4 regions of the Clostridium thermosuccinogenes genome follow, and region 1 is predicted to be linked to each of the others. Evidence: predicted binding sites of a transcription regulator. Region 1 holds the regulator's gene; each other region holds the start of a gene.
The links. The regulator LexA, encoded in region 1, represses DNA repair genes until DNA is damaged. The targets are predictions, from matches to a motif close to CNAACANNTGTTNG.
Positions count from the first base shown of each region.

Region 1 (3,214 bases):
TGATGGAAAAGGGCCTGGTGGATGAAGTCAAAAGATTGGTAGAACTGGGATACGACAAAAACGCCGTGGCGATGCAAGGTATTGGATACAAAGAAATCCTCTCCTACCTAAGAGGAGAGATTTCACTGGACGAAGCAATTTATATTATTAAAAGGGATACCCGACATTATGCCAAAAGGCAGATGACATGGTTCAAAAAAATACCTGATGTCCATTGGATTGACGTCGACAAGCTGGACGGACATTTAGAATTATTGGAAAATGTCAAAGATTATCTTGCAACATTTGGAATTTTCCTATAGAATAATATTAAAATGATGAACCAAAACATTGCTCATTATATATTTAATATACAATGTGTCAATATTTATGCAAGCGCAGAAAACAGAGGAGGATTATTGTGGTTAAGAATAGTATTAATTTGCAAGATGTTTTCCTGAATCAGGTAAGAAAGGATCATATTCCCGTTACAATCTATCTTACCAACGGCTTTCAATTGAAAGGCATGGTAAAAGGATTTGACAACTTTACTGTAGTTTTGGATAGCGAAGGAAAGCAGCAGCTTGTTTATAAACATGCCATATCAACTGTAAGCCCGATGAAAATGGTAAATTTGATTTTCAACGATAACAAAGAATAAAATATATTTATTTTTATGGGCAATATAATTGATATATCCATTTCAGAAGTTTTACCTGTGCATGATAAAATAGGGTCCATATTATTAGGCCCTATTTTATTATGCTGTCATTGATTGTTCTGCTATATAGTTTTCCATGCATCTGCTGTAAGCTTTGAAAATAAGAAATTGAGCTTATGCTGCACTTCGGTGTTATCCAATCCATTAATCTGCTTGATACTCTCTTTAGTTTATTCTTAAAATCTCTATATGTCATTTAAATCTTTACATTTACACAAGAAGCCTTGGATTAAAGCACTGCAATTCCGTCCCTTGCCTTAAGTCTGTACTTTAATCCGCATAATATCGCAATATCGTATCAGAAATAAGCTATAAAGCTTATTGAATCACAGCTTTCTGAAAACACCAATCACTTTCCCGAGAATTGACACGCCCTCTTTGACGATAATGGGGTCGTAATATTTGTTCTGCGGCTGAAGCCTGATATAATCCTTTTCTTTGTAGAAGGTTTTAACCGTCGCCTCATCTCCAATCAAAGCAACAACAATATCGCCGTTGGATGCCACTGACTGCTGCTTAACAAGCACATAATCCTTGTCTAATATGCCTGCTTCCACCATACTATCTCCCTGAACCCTCAGCATAAATGCCGTAGAATTCTGTACGAAATCCACCGGGATTGGAAAGGTGTCTTCTATATTCTCAACAGCGAGAATGGGCTGTCCTGCTGTAACCTTGCCGACTATAGGCACATCCACCAGCTCTTTTTTGGAATAATACTCGCCTTCTTTTCTAACTTCCGTTTCCTTGTTATTGGATATAATCTTCAACGCTCTGGGCTTTGTAGGATCTTTCTGAAGATAACCGTTTTTTTGCAGCTGCTCGATATAACCATGTACAGTAGAGGTCGATTTATAACCCATAGCGCTGCATATTTCCCTTACTGAAGGAGGATACCCTTTTTCATCTATTTGCTGTCTAAGAAATTCAAGTATTTTCCGCTGCTTTTCATTAAGCGGACTCTTATTATCTTTTTGCATGGTTTGCACCTCAGTTCGAATTATTTGATAGCAACCTTTCATAAGCCAGAAAATTTATAGTAAATCAATATGTAACCAGACCCACGGATAATGATGCAGGCCATACCACCTGGCTTAATTACAGGTTCGGCATTCTTTCTACCTTATTATAACATATTTTTTACAAAAATCAAACTAATGTTCGAATTTTTTTCACAAATTATTGACAAAGAACTAATGTTCGTATATAATTCAGTTAACAAAGGAACAAATGTTCTGTTGTGGAGGCGGTTTTATGAGAAAAAGGTATGTATTGAAGAACAAGAAGAGATTCATATTATTCATTTCCTTCATAACCTTCATAATGCTTACAACCTTGTTTGCCGCAAGCGTACAGGGATATAAGGAACCTACATATATGGAAATAACCGTTTTTCATGGGGACAACCTGTGGAATATTGCCGAAAAATACAGCACAGGCGGAGATTTGAGAGAGTACATTCATAAAATAATAGAAATAAACAATCTATCCGGCAGCAACATATATGCAGGCTCCAAGCTTTTGATACCTGTCGGAAGTTAGCAGTACGAAAGCTTAATCAGCTGCATACTTTTTGAATTACCATGTTTACTAATGCATTCCCACCGGTTATAATTTATCTTAATAATGGCAATAAAAAGGAGTATATCAGTATGAACAAGGAATGTTTGTTGTATGACCGGGAATGCGTTGATTGTGGCGAATGCGACATATGCGACCTGGACCCGGAGAAAAGGTGCGACAACTGTTGCAAATGCCTGGATGATATAGATGAATATAGAACTGTTTATTTGGAAGAGTTCATGGACATTCAAGAAGAAAAAGAAATGATAGAAAATTTCAATAATAATGAAAAAGAGAAAGAATGACATGATGTTCTGATAAATAAGGTTCTGCCAAGTTCAGTACTATCATTCAATACCTGGGTTTAGCCTGGCTTTACCAGCTATCAGTTCAATGAACTCCGATTTGAATACAACTTTCTATGACAAAATCATAGAAAGCTGTTTATTATTCCAGAAAGAAAACATTAAAAAGTGAAAATAAAAAGGGAAGTTAATTCAATCACTAGCCTAAAGACATATCCCTTAAATTATTGACATATTAGTAAAGTGTTATATAATTGAACATAAATTACATAGATTGCCAAAGCCGTTAATTTATTTTATTAGATTTGGTGTTGATCATGGGTATAGATATTTTATTTTATGAAACAGACACAGACATGAATGCCCAACCATCATGGTTGTATAGTGCATATAAGGATTTGCAAATAGACAGTATCTTTCAGCATCTTTATTCTGATGATTTCTATTCCAGTCTATAATGGAAGATTGTCAAGGGAGCTCAAGGAGTTATCCGAATTGATTAATAGAATCAATTCCGACACACTGGTACTATTCAATGAGCCTTTTACGTCCTGTACTTCAGTGGACTCATTGACAATGTCACTGGAATTGATCTGTTATCTAAAGTTGCTGGGAGTTAGAGGCCTGTGGGTGACCCATATTCACG
Region 1 is NZ_CP021850.1:2,040,665-2,043,878, reverse strand. It holds gene miaA (tRNA (adenosine(37)-N6)-dimethylallyltransferase MiaA) at 1-302, shown strand, start outside; gene hfq (RNA chaperone Hfq) at 401-640, shown strand; gene lexA (transcriptional repressor LexA) at 1,027-1,680, opposite strand; gene yneA (cell division suppressor protein YneA) at 1,955-2,242, shown strand; gene CDO33_RS08995 (hypothetical protein) at 2,353-2,568, shown strand; gene CDO33_RS08990 (P-loop NTPase family protein) at 3,064-3,214, shown strand, end outside.

Region 2 (3,214 bases), 230 kb from region 1:
TCTTATTCCTTCACATTTTATAGAGGTACCATTTGCAGGTGGCAACCTCATACTTTAGTTCATATTGCCTCTCCACCCCGTTGATTTCGCTTTGACAACGGTAAACCATCATTCGATTGCCGGCCAGCTTCTCTTCACTTCTTTCCGAGATACGTCCTATTTTTACAGTAATAAACTCATTATTGTCGTCCTTTATCTGAAACTTAAAAGGCGTCAAAGTGCCATTTTCCGAAAACCACGCTATCATTTTTATCTGTTTCATATAAACCTTCATCTATCTCACCTTCTAAAGTATGCTTGTCATCACCGGAAAGTCCTCAACTATGCCGCCCTGGAGCGGTGAAAGCCTGGAGTAAAGGAATCCTGCCCTAAAGACGCTTAGGCTTCCGAATTTCATTCTTATGCCATCTATGGCCTTATCTATCTTCCTTTGCTTTTCATAATCCTTTTCCAGCATGGAAAGCTGAACAAAATCATTTCCGCAGAGCTCCGATACCCTCACCCCCAAATTCCTTATAGGTTCGCCCTTCCAGGCTTCATCAAAAAGCCTGCATGCCTCTTCATATATGGCGTTTGTACAGTCCGTTGGGACAAAAAACTTCCTCTGGTGGGAATAGGACTTAAGCTCGTTGGTCTTTATCGACACCTGTACAAGCCTGCAGCAAAAATTGCCGTGACGCAGCCTCATGCCCACCGTTTCCACCAATGACAGCAATACCTTGTGGGCGGTTTCCCGATCCTCCACATCAAAATGGATGGTGCAGCTGTTCCCTATGCCCTTTACATATGGTATTTCCCCTTCGGGCTTCACTTCCGAATTCTCAATTCCGTTGGCATAGCACCATAAAACCTCACCCCAGCTTTTAAACTTGTATCTTAGATATTCCACCTCCGTATTGGCCAGGTCTCCTATGGTATATATCCCCATTTTCATGAGTTTTGCCTCCGTAGCCGCACCAACCATGTACAAGTCCCTGACATTGAGCTTCCACATCTTGAAAGGTATTTCCTCTCTGTAAAGGGTGGTAACAGCATCGGGCTTTTTAAGGTCCGAAGCCATCTTCGCCAGCAGCTTGTTGGTGGATATGCCGATGGAAACCGTAAACCCCAGCTCTTTTTTAATCCTGTCCTTAATGTGGTGAGCTACCTTCACAGGATCTCCCAATACTTTTTCCATGCCGGTATAATCCAAAAATACTTCATCAATTGAAAAAACCTGTATCCTGTCCGAATAATCCTTTAATATTTCCAGCATCGCAGAACTGCACTGCATATAAACATGGTATTCCGGAGGAATCACCACAAGGGACGGACATTTCCGCAGCGCCTGGACAACAGGCTCACCGGTCTGTATGCCATATTTTTTTGCCGGAATGCTTTTAGCAAGCACAATACCATGACGGGTCGCCTGATTTCCCCCTACAATGGATGGTATTTCCCGATAATCAACTGTTCCGCCATGCTGCAGAGCATACACGGTAGACCACGACAAAAAGGCACTGTTTGCATCCACGTGCATAATAATCCTGTCATTCATAGTTCTTCCACCCCGCACACCCTATTATAATACCGAACAAGTGTTCGTGTAAATACCTATTTTAAATTATGCATAACCGGGTTATTTCATACCATGAAAAAGAAAAACGGATCATCGAACATTTGTTGTTCTGAAGCAAACGGTTTTAGTTTTTTGATCATACAGGACGTGAGAAAGCATATAAAAAGGCCTGACTCCGATATTCTTCCGGAATCAGACCTTGACTTCGTAATCTTTATTTGACTGGCGAAAGGTTCAATCTCCCGCCTTTTTCCTACTTAGAGCCCGCGGCTCAAGGCGTTTAGCTTAATTCAAGGCAATTAACCCAATACGCTGAGCAACACGCCGGCCGCGACAGCCGAGCCGATAACACCTGCCACATTCGGACCCATAGCATGCATGAGGAGAAAGTTTCCCGGATTGGCTTCCTGGCCGACCTTCTGGGAAACCCTGGCAGCCATAGGAACGGCTGAAACTCCGGCTGAACCGATAAGAGGATTCACCTTTCCTCCTGTTGCAAAGCACATCAGCTTGCCAAAAAGCACACCGCCGGCAGTACCGATAGAGAATGCTACAAGCCCCAGAGCAATGATGCCTAAAGTCTTTTTGTCCAGGAAGGCATCCCCTGTTGCCGTTGCACCAACGGAAACTCCAAGGAAGATGGTGACAATATTCATCAATTCGTTCTGTGCAGTTTTACTTATTCTTTCAACGACACCGCTTTCCCTGAAAAGATTGCCCAGCATCAGCATTCCCACAAGCGGGGCAGCATCAGGGACTATGAAGGAAACAATTATCGCTACCATGATGGGGAATATGATCTTTTCCGTTTTTGAAACAGGTCTTAACTGTTTCATTACTATTTCCCTCTCTTTTTTGGTTGTGAGAAGCTTCATGATAGGCGGCTGTATCAAGGGAACAAGAGCCATATATGAGTATGCAGCAATGGCTATAGGACCGAGGAGATGAGGAGCGAGCTTGGAAGTAACGAATATGGCCGTCGGTCCGTCAGCTCCACCTATAATGCCTATCGCGCCGGCTTCCTGGGGAGTATAGCCTAAGGCACTGGCTCCTATGAAGGTTATGAAAATACCCAACTGGGCAGCCGCACCGAGAAGCAAGCTTTTAGGATTTGCAATCAAAGGACCGAAGTCGGTCATCGCCCCGATGCCAAGGAATATGAGGGGCGGGTATATTCCCATCTTTACTCCCTGATACAGGTAGTAAATGAGTCCACCTTCATCATAAGAGCTCAAGCCTACCACCGGCAGGTTTGCCAGGAGCATACCGAAGGATATGGGCAAAAGAAGAAGCGGCTCATATTTTCTCACGATTGCCAGGTATATAAGAAAACAGGCAATGCCGATCATGAGAAAATCCTTCCAGTTGCCCTGAACGAAGCCTGAGTTTAATATCAGATCTTTGACGGTATTAATGAATTCTGAAAGCATATATAACAACCATCCTTCTAACTAAATTGTGCAAAGCTTTTTAAACATACTGTACAATTAATGCAAAACAAAAACACTTTCAGGGTATTACATGCAAAGAACACCTGCAAGCTTAGATACCTACAGCTTTGCAGCTATCTGCTCCTTTCTGCTGACGGAATTCCATACGGGAGAAATCTGGGGTATGCGCCTGTATGATTTCACATGTATGTTGGATTCGGAACTT
Region 2 is NZ_CP021850.1:2,268,473-2,271,686, forward strand. It holds gene CDO33_RS09910 (hypothetical protein) at 11-274, opposite strand; gene CDO33_RS09915 (DNA polymerase Y family protein) at 287-1,537, opposite strand; gene CDO33_RS09920 (sodium ion-translocating decarboxylase subunit beta) at 1,858-2,988, opposite strand; gene CDO33_RS09925 (OadG family protein) at 3,109-3,214, opposite strand, start outside.
Region 2: a site for LexA is predicted at 1,571-1,584, ahead of CDO33_RS09915 (DNA polymerase Y family protein). Genes of this name have one in related genera too.

Region 3 (3,214 bases), 120 kb from region 1:
TGGAAAGCGGTGGGGACGTTTATAAATGTAATTTTCATGGCAATGATAATCATCAGCGCCATAGGAATCGTATTTTCACCGGGAATTGTGGATTTTATGGCCAAAGGTTATACGGAAGAAGCAAAGCAGCTCACAGTCAGACTGGTTCGGATATTGTTTCCTTCCGTTTCATTTTTGATGCTGGCCGGACTGGTTAACGGCGTTCTGAACTCATATCAGAAATTTGCAGCCGCAGCCTATGGTCCATCATTATATAACCTGGGAAGCGCCTTGAGCGTCCTGATGTTCAGCAGGTTTGGCGTGGAAAAGGTGGCCTTGGGGTTTATGGGCAGCGCCCTTTTTTATTTTTTATTTCAGCTGTCCTTTGCCATTAAAAATATGAAATATTACAGGCCGGTAATTAAAATAAGGCATGCCGGTTTTCAAAGGTTATTCAGGCTGGCTGTGCCTTCCCTGCTGGCATCCTCGATTACCCAAATTAATTTGCTGATTCTGAACAAGTTTACTTCGGGTTTTTCCAGCGGAAGCGTAACGGCTTTGAGAAATGCCAATGATACCTGGCAGCTTCCTTACGGAGTGTTTGCCATGGGCATGGGTATGGCTTTGCTTCCTGCCATGTCAGAGAAGTCTGTGCTGGACCAGAAGGAAGATTTCAGCAGAATCGTGAGCAAAGGTTTAAAAACGGTTCTTATGCTGAATATTCCCTCCACTGTGGGCTTGATGATTTTGAATGTTCCTGTGATAAGTGCAATTTATAAATGGTCGGACAAGGTTGACATCGCCTTGACCGGAAGGATATTGATTTTTTATTCCATTGCCCTTATTACCCAGTCGATGCTGGCCATAATCAACAGAGCTTTTTATGCGATAAACGATACCAAAACACCTTTATATGTAGGCACAATAACCATCGCGGCAAATGCTTTGCTGTGCCAGTTTTTCAACAGCATGACAAATCTTGAGGTGGCAGGGATTGCATTGGCTTACTCCCTGTCCAGCATGCTCAATGCCAGCATGCTGATGTTTAAGCTGGAGAAGAAAACAAAATCACTGAACATCGGACAACTTATGAACTTCATTATAAAGGTTGCCCTCGCTTCAGTTGTCATGGGTATGGTGCTTGCAGTGATGGATCATTTCGCTGTGGTGGATTTCCTCAGGCCTTTCAGCATTAAGTCAAAAATAGGCGAGCTCGTATACCTGATGATGGAGATCTCGGTCGGAGCACTGGTGTTCTTTATCACTGCCATGTTGTTAAAGGTTGATGAAGCTGTTGAGATATTTAAAACTGCAATGGAGAAAATGGCGCAAGGTTATAGAAAAATTTCGAAAATATTTTAAATTTTTGTAAAAAAATGCAAAAGTAATATTGACACTAAAATCCTTATAATATATAATTGATTTAAGAACAGATGTTCGTTAATTTCTCTAAGGAGGAAATATGTTGATATGATTGAGAAGAAAAAGGCACTGGAAATGGCATTGGGGCAGATTGAAAAACAGTTCGGCAAAGGAGCTGTTATGAAGCTGGGAGAAAATGCCCATATGAATGTGGAGGCTATCCCGACCGGAGCTCTTGGTCTGGATATTGCCCTGGGTGTAGGTGGCGTTCCCAGGGGAAGGATAGTAGAGATATATGGGCCGGAGTCCTCCGGTAAAACCACTGTTGCGCTGCATATAATTGCAGAAGCGCAGAAAGCAGGCGGAGATGCAGCGTTTATTGATGCGGAGCATGCTCTGGATCCGGTTTATGCCAAAAATTTAGGTGTTGATATAGATAATCTGATAGTTTCCCAGCCTGATACAGGCGAACAGGCGCTGGAAATTGCGGAAGCCTTGGTAAGAAGCGGAGCTATCGATGTTATTGTAATAGACTCTGTGGCAGCTTTGGTTCCGAAAGCAGAGATAGACGGAGAGATGGGCGACGCTCATGTGGGCTTGCAGGCAAGACTAATGTCGCAGGCTTTAAGAAAGCTGGCAGGGGTTATAAGCAAGTCAAAAACTACTGCTGTGTTCATAAACCAGTTGAGGGAAAAGGTTGGTGTCATGTTTGGAAACCCGGAAACTACCCCCGGTGGAAGGGCTCTGAAGTTCTATGCATCGGTAAGGCTTGATGTCAGAAAGATAGAGACCATCAAGCAGGGCAGCGATATGATAGGAAGCAGAACGAGGGTTAAGGTGGTTAAAAACAAGGTGGCGCCGCCGTTTAGAGAGGCAGAATTTGATATAATTTACGGCGAAGGCATATCAAAGGAAGGAAACATCCTGGATGTGGGTGTAAACCTGGATATAATCAACAAGAGCGGATCATGGTTCTCTTATAATGGTCAGAGGATTGGACAGGGCAGAGAGAATGTGAAGCAGTTCCTTAAGGAGAATAAAGATATCGCTGCCGAAATAGAAGCAAAAATCCGGGAGTTTTATAAAAACTCGACGGTGAATTCCTTTTCCGCAACCGAGCCTATAAGCACGGATGACGATGAAATGCCGGAAAGCGATGAATAAAACCGACATTAATATAGAATTTTACTGATGGTACTTCTTCATTGATGATAAAATGTATAACTAAATGTAGGAGCTGGTGGTCGAAATTATGATGAGCATTATTTTGAAAACCATGCTCCTGTTTTGTTTCAATAAAAAAGGAGGACGCGATGGTTATCACGTCGGTGGAGGAAAGCAAAAACTCTAAGGACATATTGCTGGTGTATATTGATGGGAGTTATTCCTTTTCTATTTCCCGGGAGGATTACATCTCCCTAAACCTTTATGAAGAAAAGGAGCTTACCGAGGAGGATGTGGAGTACATTAAGAATACAGTAAATGTCAGAGCTGCCAAATATGCTGCGGTAAAATACCTGTCTCTCAAGCAAAGAAGCAGCGGGGAGGTTTATGGAAAGCTCAAGAGGGAAGGGTATGACGGCGATGTGATAGAAAAAGCAATAGAAGAGTTGCAGGATATGGGTTATATAAACGACCGGGTATATGCCCGGAAGTTCGTAAATGACAGGATTAAGCTGAAACCAAAGTCGGTTAGAATGCTGAAAATGGAGCTGCAAAACAAGGGTATAGAGGATGAGATAATAGATGAAGTACTGAGGGAAGTGGACCAGGATGATGAGGAAATTGCTCTGAGGCTTATATCAAAGAAATTCGGAAGATATGACCTGAGGGATGAAAAGGTGCAAAAAAAAGCCTATACCTTTCTCTGCGG
Region 3 is NZ_CP021850.1:1,920,655-1,923,868, forward strand. It holds gene murJ (murein biosynthesis integral membrane protein MurJ) at 1-1,341, shown strand, start outside; gene recA (recombinase RecA) at 1,450-2,505, shown strand; gene CDO33_RS08435 (regulatory protein RecX) at 2,655-3,214, shown strand, end outside.
Region 3: a site for LexA is predicted at 1,406-1,419, ahead of recA (recombinase RecA). Genes of this name have one in related genera too.

Region 4 (3,214 bases), 2.3 Mb from region 1:
ATTGTCGGGCTCAATAGGAGCATAATATATACCGCCCCGAAGCAGTCGAAAGCGAATAAAACCCATCATCCTGTGAACTTCCAGGTCAACCCTCTGCCTTATTTTATGTACCTTTAACACTCTATCGTCTGCAAGGTATGAGTCTACCTTGGCCCCTAATTTCCAGCCAAGTTTCAGGTATTCATATATTATACCGGCATTGTTCTCCTCCCTGTCGGCAAGATAGACCCGGTAAACATTATCCAGAGCCTCGGGAGAAATCTTACTGCTGATTGAATGATAAACCCTTTTTGCTTTTTCAATGTCTGTATCTATCGATACATACTGCTCCAGGAAGCTTTGCTGTAATCCCCTGACAGATGCTATCCTTCCAGGCTTTTCCCGTCTTGAGAAAGCTTCGTAAATTGCCGTAAGCAAGCCTTCAAAAGTCCCGTCATATATATAGCAAGTCATTTCCCTCATTTTACAACGCTCCTTTTGCTACAATTCTCCGGTTATGGACTTAAACCTCTCCGCCCGCGGAACTATATTTGCCAGCTCCCTGCCGGGAATCCCTCCGCTATAGATCTCACGGCCTCCATGTCCATTATATTCCGGAGGTAAAAAGGATAACTGCTCATATTCCGGAACCGGGTAATTGTGTTTGGAGTTTTCTTCTGCACTGCTAAGCAGGAGGTTTTGATAGATAAAATCGTCATTCAATTTTATTTTGCAATAGGATTTTCCCTTGCAGGTAATAAAATATTGGGCTCTTTTCAGCACCACTCCAAACTTTTTAATGTCCTCAAAGTCAAGGGAACTTCTCCTTCGTGCAGTGATGATCCTCTGAGCGGATTTTACCCCTATACCCGGCACACGCAGCAAAGTCTCATAATCACATTTATTTATTTCTACCGGAAAAAGATGAAGATTCCTTAATGCCCAGTCACATTTTGGATCCAGATACCTGTTGAAATTCGGATGATCTGCCGATAAAAGCTCATCAGCGCTGAACCCATAAAACCTAAGCAACCAATCTGCCTGGTACAGCCTGTGTTCACGAAGAAGAGGCGGCTTGGCGATCTGTGGAAGGGCAGGATGGTTTGATACCGGAACATATGCAGAATAAAACACCCTTTTCAAATTATATTTCCGATATAAGGCTTCGCTGAGTTTCAGGATTTTGACATCGGTGTCCGGTGTAGCCCCCACAATAAGCTGAGTGCTCTGCCCTGCCGGCACGAAATATTTAACGTTTTTACTCTTTTTCATACTTTCCTTATTTTCCTGTATCATTGAACTAATATAGGACATGGGCCCCAATATCGTCTCTTTATTTTTCTGAGGTGCCAGCAGCTTCAGGCTGTCATTGGACGGAAGCTCAATATTTATGCTCATGCGGTCCGCATAATGCCCTGCTTGTTCTATCAGCTCACGACTCGCGCCAGGTATTGCTTTAACATGTATGTATCCGTTAAATCTGTATTCTTTCCTTAAAAGCTTCAGTGTCCTTAGCAATAGCTCCATGGTGTAGTTCGCGTTTTTATGTACCGCAGAGCTCAAAAACAGCCCTTCAATATAATTGCGCCTGTAAAAATTGATGACTATATCGGCTAATTCTTCCGGACTGAAAGTGGTCCTCGGAATATCACTGGATATCCTGTTTACACAATAAGCGCAGTTGAAAACGCAGTCGTTGCTCATCAGCACTTTTAAAAGCGATATGCAGCGGCCATCAGGGGTAAAGCTGTGGCATATTCCTCCTGCAAAGCTGTCTCCCAGCCCTCCTGAAGTATTTTTTCTTGAGCTGCCGCTGGAGACACAGGATACGTCATACTTTGCCCCTTCGGCGAGTATTTTCAGCTTATCCAGTTTACTCATAGAATTAGCGACTATCATTTCCATAATTCCGCACTTCCCAAACCTATCTTATGAATCTTCTTGAGCTCTTCATATGTAACTTGTACCATCTGGGTAATATTATACCATGGAATTTTTGCGTATGCAAACATTTGTTCGGTTTTATGAGAGATAAGAAACAACAATTGAATCCGGTGAATCTGCAGAAAAAATAAAAACCTGTAAGCTATTACCCTTACAGGCTCTTATTTTTTTTTGGCGCGCCCAGTAGGATTTGAACCCGCAGCCTTCTGATCCGTAGTCAGACGCTCTATCCAATTGAGCTATGGGCGCATATTAAGAAGAACATATAATATATTAATACAAACAAAGAAAAAATGCAATAGGATATTATGGAATTCATCATTTTCCTGTCTGATGCATTTATAAGGACAAACCTAAACTTACCTCAATTATTTCCCTGCCGCCGTTCATAAGGTTTATTCTCTTTTGTAATAGGCCAAGCTTATATGATATAATTAGATTAATATGGATGCCGCACCCTGAAGTCAAAAGCTTAGAAAAGTGCGGCATTCCATATCGGCCGGAGTTAAGCCATATACCATTTGAAATCCAGGAATGTATTGTTTATACTATTGAAATGAGGTTGTTGCCGATGAACATAGAACCATATAAGTCCATATTATTTTCTGACACGCTTGTGCCTGACATTTTCATAAGCGAGCATCTCCCTTCCATGGATGGGGATTATGTAAAAGTGTACATATACTGTCTGTTTTTATGTAAATATAATAAACAGATTTCCATTGAGGAGCTTTCAAAAAAGCTCCAGATAGATGAGCAAAAGCTGAAGAATGCATTCACTTACCTGGAAAGTGTCGGGATTATAACCAAAAGCAAGGATGACATTGTACTTGCCGACCTTAAAGAGAAGGAAATAAACAAGCTGTACAGGCTCAAAACTACATCTACGCCTGAAGAAGCTGTATCAAACTCGGAGAAAAATAAAAAGCGCAGTGAAACCATAACCTCAATAAACAATACATATTTCCAGGGTGTGATGCCCCCTTCCTGGTATACTGACATTGACGCGTGGTTTGACAGGTATAAGTTTGATGAAGATGTAATGTATGCCCTTTTTCGCCACTGCAGCGAGCATAAGGTTCTTACCAAGAGCTATATTGTGAAAGTTGCTGATAATTGGTACAACAAAAATATCAGGAACTATTTCGACCTGGAAAAATATCTGGAAGAATACAAGAAATTCACCGACATCCGCGGTAAGATATCAAAAAAGCTCAAGCTGGGCAGGAACCTTACCGAATACGAGGATGAATATGTTGAGAAGTGGACAATGGATTACAAATACAATTTT
Region 4 is NZ_CP021850.1:4,490,678-4,493,891, forward strand. It holds gene CDO33_RS19605 (TIGR03915 family putative DNA repair protein) at 1-462, opposite strand, end outside; gene CDO33_RS19610 (putative DNA modification/repair radical SAM protein) at 481-1,860, opposite strand; tRNA gene CDO33_RS19615 (tRNA-Arg) at 2,096-2,172, opposite strand; gene CDO33_RS19620 (DnaD domain-containing protein) at 2,495-3,214, shown strand, end outside.
Region 4: a site for LexA is predicted at 1,985-1,998, ahead of CDO33_RS19610 (putative DNA modification/repair radical SAM protein). Genes of this name have one in related genera too.